One region of the Streptomyces sp. NPDC050535 genome, then DNA from elsewhere that is predicted to be linked to it. Evidence: riboswitches for the same ligand, from Rfam matches in the RefSeq annotation. Region 1 holds a riboswitch; each other region holds the start of a gene.
The links. A riboswitch is a leader RNA that binds a small molecule or an ion and turns the genes downstream of it on or off. The one in region 1 is predicted to bind thiamine pyrophosphate.
Positions count from the first base shown of each region.

Region 2: another riboswitch for thiamine pyrophosphate. It lies ahead of thiO (glycine oxidase ThiO); the one in region 1 lies ahead of thiC (phosphomethylpyrimidine synthase ThiC).
Region 3: another riboswitch for thiamine pyrophosphate. It lies ahead of ACIBLC_RS20310 (thiamine ABC transporter substrate binding subunit); the one in region 1 lies ahead of thiC (phosphomethylpyrimidine synthase ThiC).

Region 1 covers NZ_JBITHE010000005.1:304,912-309,626, reverse strand. The annotation lists gene ACIBLC_RS14535 (VWA domain-containing protein) at 1-362, opposite strand, end outside; gene thiC (phosphomethylpyrimidine synthase ThiC) at 593-2,416, opposite strand; TPP riboswitch at 2,409-2,566, opposite strand; gene ACIBLC_RS14525 (YibE/F family protein) at 2,638-4,125, shown strand; gene ACIBLC_RS14520 (SsgA family sporulation/cell division regulator) at 4,230-4,667, opposite strand.
Region 2 covers NZ_JBITHE010000009.1:55,423-60,137, reverse strand. The annotation lists gene ACIBLC_RS21140 (Rv2175c family DNA-binding protein) at 1-274, opposite strand, end outside; gene ACIBLC_RS21135 (NAD(P)/FAD-dependent oxidoreductase) at 412-1,581, opposite strand; gene ACIBLC_RS21130 (hypothetical protein) at 1,677-2,075, opposite strand; TPP riboswitch at 2,128-2,241, shown strand; gene thiO (glycine oxidase ThiO) at 2,239-3,453, shown strand; gene thiS (sulfur carrier protein ThiS) at 3,450-3,662, shown strand; gene ACIBLC_RS21115 (thiazole synthase) at 3,666-4,460, shown strand; gene pknB (Stk1 family PASTA domain-containing Ser/Thr kinase) at 4,576-4,715, shown strand, end outside.
Region 3 covers NZ_JBITHE010000008.1:229,960-234,674, reverse strand. The annotation lists gene ACIBLC_RS20315 (ABC transporter permease) at 1-1,039, opposite strand, end outside; gene ACIBLC_RS20310 (thiamine ABC transporter substrate binding subunit) at 1,015-2,106, opposite strand; TPP riboswitch at 2,187-2,305, opposite strand; gene rlmN (23S rRNA (adenine(2503)-C(2))-methyltransferase RlmN) at 2,340-3,446, opposite strand; gene ACIBLC_RS20300 (phosphatidate cytidylyltransferase) at 3,527-4,657, opposite strand; gene frr (ribosome recycling factor) at 4,657-4,715, opposite strand, start outside.

The DNA.
Region 1 (4,715 bases):
CCGGCGTCGAGCAGCCGCAGTGTCAGCCCGGACAGCTCACCGAAGGTGCCCCCGTCTGCCGAGGCACACAGGACGACCCGCTCGATGTCCGGCTCCAGGGCACGCAGGTCCACCTCGACCGTGTCTGTCGTGACACCGGAGGCCTGCTGCTTCCCGAGGTGTCGTACGGCACGGGAGGCGTGCTGCGGCTGGTTGTAGAAGACGAAGTCCGCGTCGTCCCGCACCCGTCCACCCGCACCGAGCAGCAGCGCCGAGGCGTCGGCGTCCGGCGCGCCGGGCGCCCCGGACCAGCCGAGCACGGCGTGTACGGCCCCGGCGTCGACCGGAAGATTGGCGCCCTTGCTCATCGATGTGGATGTCATGCGCCAAGTCTGCCGAGAGAACCCGTCCGTATGGCAACGCCTGGACCGGTTGTCGGTACAACGCCTGGTACAGCTGTCGGTACAACGTCTCGACCGGCTGTCGGAACGTCGTCGGTGGTTTCCGTGCGGCCTTCGTGCCGTATCCGTGTCAGCACGTCGGCCTTCTCCGCGCCCCCGGCCGTGGTGACCGGGTCCGGGGGCGCGGAGAAGGAACGGGTGCCGCTTCCGGGTCAGTCCGCCATCGGCAGGTACACCCGGTTCCCGCTCGCCGCGAACTCCTTCGACTTCAGCAGCATCCCCTCGGCGACCTCCTCGGCGGACGCTCCCGCGGCGGCCGTGCCACCGAACTGCTCCGTGATGCTGTGGCTGATCTTCATCGAGCAGAACTTCGGCCCGCACATGGAGCAGAAGTGAGCCGTCTTGGCGGGCTCGGCCGGCAGCGTCTCGTCGTGGAACTCCCGTGCCGTGTCCGGATCGAGGGCCAGGTTGAACTGGTCCTCCCAGCGGAACTCGAAGCGGGCGTCGGACAGTGCGTCGTCCCAGTCCTGCGCGCCCGGGTGACCCTTGGCGAGGTCGGCCGCGTGGGCGGCGATCTTGTAGGTGATGACCCCGGTCTTGACGTCGTCACGGTTCGGCAGGCCCAGGTGCTCCTTGGGCGTGACGTAGCAGAGCATGGCCGTGCCCCACCAGGCGATCATCGCGGCACCGATGCCGGAGGTGATGTGGTCGTACGCAGGCGCGACGTCCGTCGTCAGCGGGCCGAGCGTATAGAACGGAGCTTCATCACAGATCTCCTGCTGAAGGTCGATGTTCTCCTTGATCTTGTGCATCGGGACATGTCCCGGGCCTTCGATCATGGTCTGAACATTGAAACGCTTCGCGATCCTGTTGAGTTCCCCGAGAGTCCTCAACTCCGCGAACTGCGCGGCGTCGTTGGCGTCCGCGATCGACCCTGGCCGCAGCCCGTCGCCGAGGGAGTACGTGACGTCGTACGCCGCGAGGATCTCGCACAGTTCCTCGAAGTTCTCGTAGAGGAAGCTCTCCTGGTGGTGGGCCAGGCACCAGGCGGCCATGATCGAGCCGCCGCGCGAGACGATGCCGGTCTTGCGGTTCGCGGTGAGCGGGACGAACGGCAGGCGCACCCCGGCGTGGACCGTCATGTAGTCCACGCCCTGCTCGGCCTGCTCGACGACCGTGTCCTTGTAGATCTCCCAGGTCAGCTCCTCGGCGCGGCCGTCCACCTTCTCCAACGCCTGATAGAGCGGCACGGTGCCGATCGGCACGGGGGAGTTGCGCAGTACCCATTCGCGGGTGGTGTGGATGTTGCGGCCGGTGGACAGGTCCATGACCGTGTCGGCGCCCCAGCGGGTCGCCCAGGTCATCTTGTCCACCTCCTCCTCGATGGAGGAGGTGACCGCGGAGTTGCCGATGTTGGCGTTGACCTTCACCAGGAACCGTTTGCCGATGATCATCGGCTCGATCTCCGGGTGGTTGACGTTCACGGGCAGTACCGCGCGTCCGGCGGCGATCTCCTCGCGTACGACCTCCGCCTCGACGTTCTCGCGGACCGCCACGAACTCCATCTCGGGCGTGATCTCGCCGCGACGGGCGTAAGCGAGCTGTGTCACGGCCTGTCCGGAGCGGCCCCGGCGCGGCTGGCGCGGCCGGCCAGGGAAGACCGCGTCGAGGTTGCGCAGGCCACCGCGCGGTGAGGTGTGCTTGATCCCGTCGTCCTCGGGGCGGACCGGGCGGCCCGCGTACTCCTCGGTGTCGCCGCGGGCGATGATCCAGTTCTCGCGCAGCGGCGCCAGGCCCCGGCAGACGTCGGTGTCGACGGCCGGATCGGTGTACGGGCCGGAGGTGTCGTACAGCGTGACGGACTGCCCGTTGGTGAGGTGTACCTGACGGACCGGCACCCGCAGATCGGGGCGCGACCCTCCGGCGTACGCCTTGTGCCAGCCGATGGACCGCCCGGCCTCACCGTTCGGCGACGGGGAACCAGCCCCGTCCGTCTGACTGGAGGCAGGCGTGCCTGTTACGTCCTTGTTGGTCATGAGACCTACTCCCTACGCCGGCATTACCCGGTAACAGGTTCGGCGGTCGACGCAGCGGCTTCCGTCTGGCCGATGTTTCATGTGAAACATCGCTACGACGAAGGTCAGCGCCCTCTCAGCCCGGTGCTCCGAGCTCCCGCGTGTGCAAAGGTGCCTCCACGCTAGCGTCACATCGGGCGCGCTGAACAGTGGGCCCCGTGCGTTCTTGCGATGATCGGTCGGTGACCACGACGCAGCAGCCTCCTATTCCGCCGTCCGAGCCGCCGCACGGACATGGCCCCGGCGACGGACACGGTCCGGGCGGTGGCGGGGGTCCCGGCGACGGCCAAGGACCGGGCAGCGGACGGGGATCCGGGGGCGGGCAGGGCCCGGGGGACGGCCACGGTCATTCGCACAGTCACAGCCATGGCCCCGCCGCTCCCGTCTCCAAGCACCTGCGCAAGGTCATCGGCGCGGTGCTGATCCCCTTCGCCGTCGCGGTCGTCGTGGGGCTCGTGGTGCTCTGGCCGGGCGGCGCACCCGGACACGAGCGCACCGGCGTCGGTTTCGACCGGCAGACCCAGCAGGCGACGGTCACCAAGGTCGACAAGGTGGACTGCGACTCCGCGAACGCCTCGGGGGAGACCCCGACCGGCGACACCTCCACCGCCGAGGGTTCCTCCGCGCAGCAGCAAGCGACGGGCGACTGCAAGAAGGCGACGATCCGGGTCGACACCGGCAGCGACAAGGGCCGTACGTTCACCGAGATCGTTCAGCCGGACCAGTCACGGCAGTTGCACGAGGGCGAGAAGGTCGTGGTCGCGTACGAGCCCTCCGCGCCCAAGGACCTGCAGTACTCCGTCAGTGACGTGAACCGCAAGATCCCGATGGCGGTGCTCGCCGGAATCTTCGCGCTGATCGTCGTCGCGGTGGGCCGGCTGCGCGGCGTCATGGCGCTGGTCGCGCTGGCCGTCAGCTTCTTGATCCTGACGTTCTTCATCCTGCCCGCGATCCTTCAGGGTTCGAACCCGTTGGTCGTGGCCGTCGTCGGGGCCAGCGCCATCATGCTGATCGCGCTCTACATGTGCCACGGCCTCTCGGCCCGGACATCGGTGGCGGTGATCGGCACACTGCTCTCGCTGCTGCTCATCGGCGTGCTCGGCTCGGTGTTCATCGACTGGGCCGCGCTGACCGGCAACACGGACGACAACACCGGTCTGATCCACGGCCTGTATCCGTCCATCGACATGAGCGGTCTGCTGCTCGCGGGCGTGATCATCGGTTCGCTCGGTGTACTCGACGACGTGACGGTGACGCAGACCTCCGCGGTCTGGGAGCTGCACGAGGCGAATCCGGCGATGGGCTGGCGGGGGCTGTACCGCGCGGGCATCCGGATCGGCCGTGACCACATCGCCTCGGTCGTCAACACGCTCGTCCTGGCTTACGCGGGCGCGGCGCTGCCCCTGCTGCTGCTCTTCTCGATCGCGCAGAGCAGCGTGGGAGCTGTCGCCAACAGCGAACTGGTCGCGGAGGAGATCGTGCGCACCCTGGTCGGGTCGATCGGCCTGGTCGCCGCCGTGCCGGTCACGACCGCACTGGCCGCCCTGGTGGTCTCCGCCGACCGTGCGGGGGGCGCGGTCCGGCCAGGGACTCCGGACGGCCCTGGGGAGCCTGTGGGGGCCGCCAGGACGCCGGTACGGGGTGGGAAGGGCCGCCGCCGCAAGCACTGAAGTCCCGCGGCTTCCAGGCGACTTGCCGGGAGCCGTGCGGCCGCTGTCCGCTCCGGGGCCGCCTCGGAGGAAGCGTTACGCCACTCTGGACCGAGGGTGACCGCTCAGCCCGCGCTCTGCTCCTCCGCCAGGATGCGGTCCAGCGCCTCGTCGAGATGGGTGTCGAAGTCGGCGAGGGCACGCTCCTGCCCGAGCGGCACCAGCTTGTCCGTCCGGTCGAGGAACGCCACGAGCGGCGCCGCACCGGACCGGAACAGCGCGTGGTCGCCGCCCACCTGAAGCCGGATCAGGACCTCGCCGAACGCGTCCGGGTCGGCGGGAGTGATGTGCACATCGCCGTCGCCACACGGCCGGCCCACGCCGTCGACCAGCAACTCCCGACCGAACGCCCAGGTCACGGGCGCGTCGCCGGGCAGATGAAAGGTCAGCCGCACCGCGTACGGATCACAGGTCTCGTATCGCAGTTCCACCGGAATGCGGAAGGAGAGCTCCTCCGACACCAGGAAGCTCATCATGACCTCTGCCTGTACCGACTCGCGCATCGCCTACCCCGGAGTTTGCCGTCGACTGGCCAGGAATCATCCCCCTGA
Region 2 (4,715 bases), on a different contig from region 1:
AGAGCCACTCGAGCATCTCTTCGTCGGAGAAGCCGTCGTCCCGCAGGAGCGTCAGGGTGCCTGTCAGGCCCTTGACGACCTTCTGCTCGGCCCCGTCGACGAAAGCGGCGGGGACGTGCAGCGCGCGGTTCTCACCACGGCGTACGGCGATCAGCTGGCCCTCCCTGACCAACTGCCGGACGCGGGTCACCTCGACACCGAACTGCTCGGCGATGTCGGGGAGAGTGAGCCAGGCGGGGACGAGAGCATCGATCTTTGCGTCAATCTCGGTCACAGGACAAGCCTGCCATCCCGGACTGACACTCGGTAGCCGAGCCCCGTCAGGAACGGGTCGGCGCGCGGCCGAATCGCCCGCCGAGCTGCCGGATCGCCCGCCCCGCGGCGGTTGCGCCCTCGGCGAACCAGGCCCCGCTACGGCGTGAGCGTCGCCGTCTTCAGCGGTCGCGACGGGTCCGACAGCAGCTCCGGGTCCATCGGGGTGCCCGCCTCGATGACTTTCCGGCCCTGGGCCAGGTCCCGGGGCCGGCCGACCGCGAGGAGGGCGACCAGTCGGCCGTCGTGGAGCCAGCAGACCGACCAGGCGGCGCCGGTCGGGTCGCCGCGCCACACGGTGGTGTCGGCGGGGGCGTGGTGGCCGACGTACTGGACGAAGCGGCCGAACTGCTCGGACCAGAAGTACGGGACGGGGTCGTACGCCACCGGGGACTCGCCGATGATGTTGGCCGCCACCGTGCGCGGGCCCTGGAGGGCGTTGTCCCAGTGGTGGACCAGAAGGCGGCCCTCGTAACGCCCCGAAGGGAAGGAAGCGCAGTCGCCGACCGCGAAGACGTCCGGCAGGGAGCTGCGCAGATGGTCGTCGGCCACGACCTCGCGGTGGGCGCCCAGCTCGATGCCGGAGCCGCTGAGCCATTCGGTGGCGGGGCGCGCGCCGATGCCGACGACGACGGCGCCCGCGGGTACCCGGGTGCCGTCGTCCAGCACCACCGCGCCCGGCTCGACGCGCTCCACGCGCGCGTGGGTGCGCAGCGAGGCCCCGCTGTCCGCGTACCAGGCGGCCATAGGCGCGGCGACCTCGGCGGGCAGCGCACCGGCGAGGGGCCGGTCGGCAGCCTCGACGACGGTCACGGCGCACCCCGCCTCACGCGCGGCGGTGGCGAACTCGGCGCCGATCCAGCCCGCCCCGACCACCACGATGTCGTGCTGCCGGGCGAGCACGGGGCGCAGCCGCTCGGCGTCGTCAAGGGTGCGCAGCAGATGAACCCCGGGGACACCCTCCGTGCCCGGCAGCCGGATGGGTTCCGCGCCCGTGGCGATGACCAGGGCGTCGTACGGCACCGGGCCGGTGTCGGTGTCCAGTTCGTGGTCCCCGGGGCGTACACCGAGCGCCTCGTTGCCGAGCCGCAGTGCGATGCCCAGTGCCTCGAAATCGACATCGAAGGCGGATCCCTCGGTCTTGCCGAGCAGCACGGCCTTGGACAGCGGTGGCCGGTCGTACGGCTGGTGCGGTTCCGCGCCGATCAGTGTCACGTCGCCGGCGAAGCCCTGTTCCCGCAGGGCGACCGCGGTCTGCACGCCCGCCATGCCGGCACCCACGATGACGACCTGTCGTACCGCCCGCTCCTGAACCCGCGTCTTCTCGGTCACCTGATCACCATAGTCAGCTGACAGATTGTCAGTCAGGGGGCGGGCTCGGTGACCTGCTCCACACCGCCCGCCACGACCTGCTCGGCGTCGCCCGCCCCGGTCTCCTCCACGACGCTGGTCCCGCTGCCGCGCTGCGACTCCCACTCCCAGGTCTCCTCCAGGCGTACGCGCCCGTCGGGCAGCTCCGTCACGCGCGACACGCAGTGCCCCGAGGAGGTGCTGCCGTCGTGCTTGAGCTGTACGTACCGGAAGTCGAGACGGTCGCCCTCGCGGGTGCCCACGAGGTGCCCGCGTACGACGTCGCCGCCCGCGTAGTCGGCCCAGATCACGCCTTCCCGCTCGCGGTAGGTGAAGCGGGTGCGGGTACCCACCTGTCCGGGTGCCTGGTCGGCGACCGGGGCCAGGACGAGGCCGTCGAGCGAACGGGCCATGGGCGGAGGCTCCCTTACTGAGACATACGGCAGCGGGCTACGCTGGCCAACGTAAGGCACTCGCGGGAGTCCGGACGCACCGGGCTGAGAGGGAGGCTGGAACGGCCTCCGACCGTACGAACCTGATCCGGGTCATGCCGGCGAAGGGAGGGGCTGGACGCCCATGTCGCGTACACCATCGGACGCGTTCCACACATCTCGCACGTCCCGCACACCCCAGGCATCAGACACCTCGGACGTCCTGGTCGTCGGGGGCGGGATCATCGGGCTGGTGACGGCCTGGCGGGCGGCGCAGCGCGGGTTCACGACCGCGGTCGTCGACCCCGAGCCCGGCGGCGGCGCCGCGCAGGTCGCGGCCGGAATGCTCGCCGCCGTCACCGAACTGCACTACGGCGAGCAGACCCTGCTGGGCCTCAATCTCGCCTCCGCGCGGCGCTATCCGGACTTCGCCGCCGAGCTCACCGAGGCGACCGGCCAGGACCTCGGCTACCGCCGGTGCGGCACCCTGGCCGTCGCGCTGGACGCCGACGACCGTGCCCACCTGCGCGAACTGCACGCCCTGCAACGTCGGTCGGGGCTCGACCCGGAGTGGCTCAGCGGCCGTGAGTGCCGTCGCCTGGAGCCGATGCTCGCGCCCGGCGTACGCGGTGGCCTGCGCGTCGACGGCGACCACCAGGTCGATCCGCGCCGGCTGGCGAAGGCTCTGGTCACGGCGTGCGAAAGGGCCGGGGTGGTGTTCCGCCGGACGTGGGCCGAGCGGCTCGCCGTCGCGGCGGACCGGGCCACCGGAGTCGTCATCACGGACGGCACCGAGCTGTCGGCGGAGCAGGTGGTGCTGGCCGCGGGCAGCCTCAGCGGGCGTCTCGCGGGCGTTCCGGAGGCCGTGCTGCCGCCCGTGCGCCCGGTGAAGGGGCAGGTGCTGCGGCTGACCGTGCCGAAGCGGTACGCGCCCTTCCTGAGCCGTACCGTGCGCGCCGTGGTGCGCGGCAGCCAGGTCTATCTGGTGCCGCGCGAGAACGGCGAGCTCGTGGTCGGCGCGACCAGCGAGGAGCTGGGCTGGGACACCACGGTGACCGCGGGCGGTGTGTACGAGCTGCTGCGTGACGCCCATGAGCTGGTTCCCGGGATCACCGAGCTGCCGCTCACCGAGACCCGCGCCGGACTGCGCCCCGCGTCGCCCGACAACGCGCCGCTGCTCGGTCCGACCGAGCTCGACGGTCTCCTCCTCGCCACCGGGCACCACCGCAACGGCGTCCTGCTGACCCCGGTCACCGGCGACACGATGGCGCATGTCCTGACCACCGGCGAACTCCCGGACGTGGCAAGCCCCTTCACGCCCAAGCGCTTCAGCCCGGCCCGTACGGAGCAGCCCGCATGAGCGTCCTCGTCAGCGTCCTCGTCAACGGGGAGCGGCGGCGGATCGCCGCGGGCACCGCTCTCGACACCCTCGTCGCGGCGCTCACCCCGGCCCCGTCCGGCGTCGCCGCCGCCCTCAACGAGACCGTCGTCCCGCGCGGGCGGTGGTCGTCCACGTCCCTCTCCGAGGGAGACCGCGTCGAAGTCCTCACCGCCGTCCAAGGAGGCTGACCCATGGCCGACGATCCCTTCGTCCTCGGTGGTACGTCCTTCTCGTCCCGGCTGATCATGGGTACGGGGGGCGCGCCCAGCCTCGACGTCCTGGAGCGCTCGCTCGTCGCCTCCGGCACGGAGCTGACGACGGTCGCGATGCGGCGCGTAAACGCTTACGTGCACGGTTCGGTGCTGTCCGTGCTCGACCGGCTCGGCATCCGGGTGCTGCCGAACACGGCGGGGTGCTTCACCGCCGGCGAGGCCGTCCTGACCGCCCGCCTCGCGCGGGAGGCGCTGGGCACCGACGTGGTCAAGCTGGAGGTCATCGCCGACGAGCGCACGCTGCTGCCCGACCCGATCGAGCTTCTCGACGCGGCGGAGACACTGGTGGACGACGGGTTCACCGTGCTGCCGTACACGAACGACGACCCGGTGCTCGCGCGGAAGCTGGAAGACGTCGGGTGCGCCGCGATCATGCCGCTGGGGTCGCCGATCGGATCCGGTCTCGGCATCCGGAATCCGCACAACTTCCAGCTGATCGTGGAGCACGCGCGCGTGCCGGTGATTCTGGACGCGGGGGCCGGTACGGCGTCCGACGCCGCGCTCGCGATGGAGCTGGGGTGTGCCGGTGTGATGCTCGCCTCGGCCGTGACACGGGCGCAGGAGCCGGTGCTCATGGCCGAGGGCATGCGGCACGCGGTGGAGGCCGGGCGGCTCGCCTTCCGCGCGGGCCGGATTCCCCGGCGGCACTTCGCCGAGGCGTCCTCCCCGGCGGAGGGCCTGGCCCGGCTGGATCCGGAGCGGCCGGCGTTCTAGGGGTTCCGTCCAGTGGTCCGGTGCGTGCGAGGTGCGTCACAGGTCGGCTGCAGTCCGGCGCCGGTATGGGCCGAACGGGTGGGGCGTGACAGTGGCGGCTCGTACACTCACCTGCGTGGATATGACCCTTCAGGACCCGCTTGTCGGGCAGCTGCTCGACGGCCGCTATCGCGTCGACGCGCGGATCGCGGTCGGCGGGATGGCCACGGTCTACCGGGCCCTGGACATCCGCCTCGACCGCGTGCTCGCCCTCAA
Region 3 (4,715 bases), on a different contig from region 1:
GGAAGATACCGCTGTCATCCGAGGTCAAAGCCCGGTAATACCCGAAGTCGGGCGCGTCCAGGGACCGTTGGACCAGCACGCCGAGCGGCAGCACGAGAAGCACGGCGATGGTCGCGAGCACTCCGGCGAGCAGCGCCCACTGCCCGGCCCCGCTCGGCCGGCGGGCGGTCACTTCCGGGGGCACCAGACGCAGGGCGGTCTCCCGGCGCCGTACGGTCCGGGCGTGCACGGCGAGGATCGCGCCCACCGCCACGAACTGGATGATCGTCAGCACCGCCGCCGTGGAGAGGTCGAAGATCTCCGAGGTCTGCCGGTAGATCTCGACCTCGAGAGTCGAGAAGGTGGGACCGCCCAGGATCTGCACCACACCGAAGGAGGTGAACGTGAAGAGGAAGACCATCAGCGCGGCGGCGGCCACGGCCGGGCTCAGGGCCGGCAGCGTCACCTTCCGCCAGGCCGCGAACCGGGAGGCGCCGAGCATCCTGGCGGCCTCCTCCTGTCGCGGGTCGAGCTGCGACCAGAGACCGCCGACCGTGCGGACGACGACCGCGTAGTTGAAGAAGACATGGGCGAGCAGGATCGCCCAGACGGTCGTGTCGAGCCGTACGCCCCACAGTTCGTCCAGGAGTCCGCCCCGGCCGACGAGGGCGAGGAACGCTGTCCCGACGACGACTGTCGGCAGCACGAACGGCACGGTCACCACCGCGCGCAGGATCTGCTTGCCCCTGAAATCGAAGCGCGCGAAAACATACGCGCCGGGGAGCGCGATCAGCAGCGTGAGCGCGGTCGAGGCGAGCGCCTGCCAGGTGGTGAACCACAGCACGTGCCGGATGTCGGACTGCGCGAGGACATCCCGGATCCGGCCGAACTGCCAGACCCCGTCGACCTTGAGACCGCGGGCCACGATCGCCGCCACCGGGTAGGCGAAGAAGACGCCGAAGAACGCGACGGGCAGGGCCATGAGCCCGAGCCGCGCCGCGCCTCCCCGACGGGACTTCCCGCGCACCCGGGGCGTTACTTCAGTACGAGTGAGGTCCACGACTTGACCCACTGGTCACGGTTGTCGGCGACCTTGGCCGGGTCCATGGTCTCGGGGTCCTTGGCCTGCGGACCGAACTCCGTGAACTCGGCCGGCACCGTGGCCCCCTCGACCACCGGGTACACGAACATGTTCAGCGGCATGTCCTCCTGGAATTTCTTGGTGATCAGGAAGTCGAGGAGAGCCTCACCGCCCTTGGTGTTCCCGGCGTTGCTCAGCAGCCCCGCGTACTCGACCTGCCGGAAGCAGGTGCCGGCCGCGACGCCGGTCGGCGCGGTCTTCGGCTTCGGGTCGGCGTAGATGACCTCGGCGGGTGGCGAGGAGGCGTACGAGACGACCAGCGGCCGGTCCGCCTTGGCCTTCTTGCCTCCGGCCGACCCGGAGAACTCCTCGTTGTAGGCCTGCTCCCAGCCGTCGACGACCTTGACGCCGTTGGCCTTGAGCTTCGTCCAGTAGTCCTGCCAGGCGTCGTCGCCGTACTTCGCCGCCGTCCCCAGCAGGAAGCCGAGGCCGGGCGAGGACGTCGAGGCGTTCTCGGTGACCAGCAGGTTCTTGTACTCGGGCTTGACGAGATCGGCGAAGGACGCCGGCGGAGCCAGCTTGTGCTCGGTGAAGTAGGCCTTGTCGTAGTTGACGCAGATGTCGCCGGTGTCGATGGGCGTGACCCGGTGCTCGTCCCCGTCGACCCGGTACTCCGGGAGGATCTGGTCCGAGCCCTTGGCCTCGTACGACTGGAAGAGCCCGTTGTCGAGCGCCCGGGACAGCAGGGTGTTGTCGACGCCGAAGAAGACGTCGCCCTGCGGGTTGTCCTTGGTGAGGATCGCCTTGTTGACGGCCTGCCCGGCGTCGCCGTCCTTGAGCACCTTGACCGTGTACCCGGACTCCTTCTCGAAGGCGCTCAGCACGTCCTTGGAGTACGTGAAGGAGTCATGACTGACGAGGGTCACGGTCTTGGAGTCACCGCCGCTTCCGGAACCTGACTCTGTCGAGCCGCACCCGGAGAGCGTGACGAGCCCCAGCCCCAGACCGACGAGACCGACGGCCGTGATCGTCTTCTTCTTGCTCACTGAATTCCTCCTGGGATGACCAGGAAGAGACGCGGCCCTGCCCCGGAACCTGTCGGAGGTGCCGGGGCAGGGCGCAACAGCTTGAGTATTGACCGAACTTCCTACCCAGAATGACCTGGGCAAGGTTCTGAGGGTCTGCGGCCCACCGGTGACCCGGCTGCCGCACTCTCAGCGCTGTGGCGCTCCCCTGTCGGAATATGAAGATGTGGATTTCGCGGTTGTTCCCCGCCAGGTTACCGCTCGGTGGCCGCGAGCTGTCCGCACGCCCCGTCGATCTCCTGGCCACGGGTGTCCCGGACGGTGACCGGCACCCCGTGGGCCGCGATCGCGTCGACGAACGCCTTCTCGTCCTCGGGCCGCGAGGCGGTCCACTTCGAACCCGGCGTGGGGTTCAACGGGATGAGGTTGACGTGCACGGGCTTGCCCTTGAGCATCCGCCCGAGCCGGTCACCACGCCATGCCTGGTCGTTGATGTCCCTGATCAGCGCGTACTCGATGGAGAGCCGGCGCCCCGACCTGGCCGCGTACTCCCAGCCGGCGTCCAGCACCTCCCGCACGTTCCACCGCGTGTTCACGGGGACGAGGGTGTCACGCAGCTCGTCGTCGGGCGCGTGCAGGGAGATGGCGAGGCGGCACTTGAAGCCCTCGTCGGAGAACCGGTTGATCGCCGGGACAAGCCCGACGGTCGACACGGTGATGCCCCGCTGCGACAGGCCGAGCCCGTCGGGCTCGGGGTCGGTGAGGGCGCGGATCGCTCCGACCACCCTCTTGTAGTTGGCGAGCGGCTCGCCCATGCCCATGAAGACGATGTTGCTGAGCCGCGCCGGACCACCCGGGATCTCGCCGTCCCTGAGCGACCGCATGCCGTCCACGATCTGGTGCACGATCTCGCCGGTGGACAGGTTCCGGTCGAGCCCGGCCTGCCCGGTCGCGCAGAACGGGCAGTTCATCCCGCAGCCGGCCTGCGAGCTGATGCACATGGTCACCCGGTCCGGGTACCGCATCAGCACGGACTCGACGAGCGTCCCGTCGAAGAGCCGCCACAAGGTCTTGCGGGTGGTCTCCTGGTCGGTCGACAGATGCCGCACCACCGTCATCAGCTCGGGAAGCAACGCCTCCTGGAGCTTCCCGCGCGAGGCGGCCGGAATGTCCGTCCACTGCTCGGGATCGTGCGCGAACCGCGCGAAGTAGTGCTGCGAGAGCTGTTTGGCACGGAACGGCTTCTCACCAACCGCGGCAACGGCCTCTTTACGCTCGGCAGGCGTGAGATCGGCAAGGTGCCGCGGCGGCTTCTTGGCTCCGCGCGGGGCGACGAATGTAAGTTCTCCAGGATTAGGCATGGCCGTACCAGTGTCGCAGACATAGGAACAGGGGCTCGCCGCCCTGTGGACAACGAGCCCCCGAACGACGAACCCGCAGGTCAGCCGGACCCGACGAAGAGCACCAGCAGCAGCCACACGACCGGAGCCGTGGGCAGCAGGGAGTCCAGCCGGTCCATGATGCCGCCGTGTCCCGGCAGCAGCGTGCCCATGTCCTTGATGCCGAGGTCCCGCTTGATCATGGACTCGCCGAGGTCCCCGAGCGTGGCGCTGGCCGCGACCGCGAGGCCGAGGAGCAGTCCCTGCCACCAGGTGCCGTCGTCGATCAGGAACTCCATCAACAGCGCACCCGCCGCCATCGCGAAGGTGACCGCTCCGAGCAGGCCCTCGCGGGTCTTGCCGGGGCTGATGCGCGGCGCCAGCTTGTGCTTGCCGAAGCGCCAGCCGATCGCGTACGCGCCGGTGTCGCTGACCACGGCGAGCAGCAGGAAGGTGAGCACCCGCCGTGAACCGTCGTCGGCCGCGAGCATCAGCGCGACGAACGTGGCCAGGAACGGGATGTAGAAGGCCGCGAAAACGCCGGCCGTGACGTCCTTGAGGTAACCCTCAGGAGGCTCCGTCATACGCCAGACCAGGACGGCCAGCGCGGTGAGTGCCATCGCCACCCAGGCGCCCTCGGCGCCCCGTACGTAACCGGAGACGACCATCGCCGCACCGCCGAGCGCCAGCGGCACGAGGGGCGCCTTGATGCCCTTGCGCTCCTCGAGCCGGGAGGTGAGCTCCCACAGCCCCACCACCACGGCGACCGCTATCACGCCGATGAAGACGGCCTTGACGATGAGCAAGGACGCGACGATCACCACACCGAGCCCGACAGCCACCCCTATGGCCGCGCCCAAGTCGCGTCCCGCAGTCTTCTTCTGCGGTGCGGGGGCGGGCTGTGGGGCGCTGGGCATGGGCTCCTGCGGCTTCTGCGACGGGCCCCCGAAGGGCGGCGCCGTCGCCGACGAGTCGTCGCGGAACAGGGGACCGCTCAGCCGAGCGGTCCCCCGGTCGTCATCCTGGTCTCCGCCGTGTGCGGGTACGTCGGGCACGATGGGCATGGGGCGAGTGTGCTGCGCGTCATACGCATCGTATGCGGGACCCGCCGGGGCAGCCCCCTGGACAGGCCCCTGCTCGGGCGCCCCCCAGTACCCGGCTTGTGGCGGCGCCCCCCAGGAAGAGTCGTTCATCAGACCTCGAGCAGCTCCGCTTCCTTGTGCTTGAGGAGCTCGTCCACCTGGGCGGCGT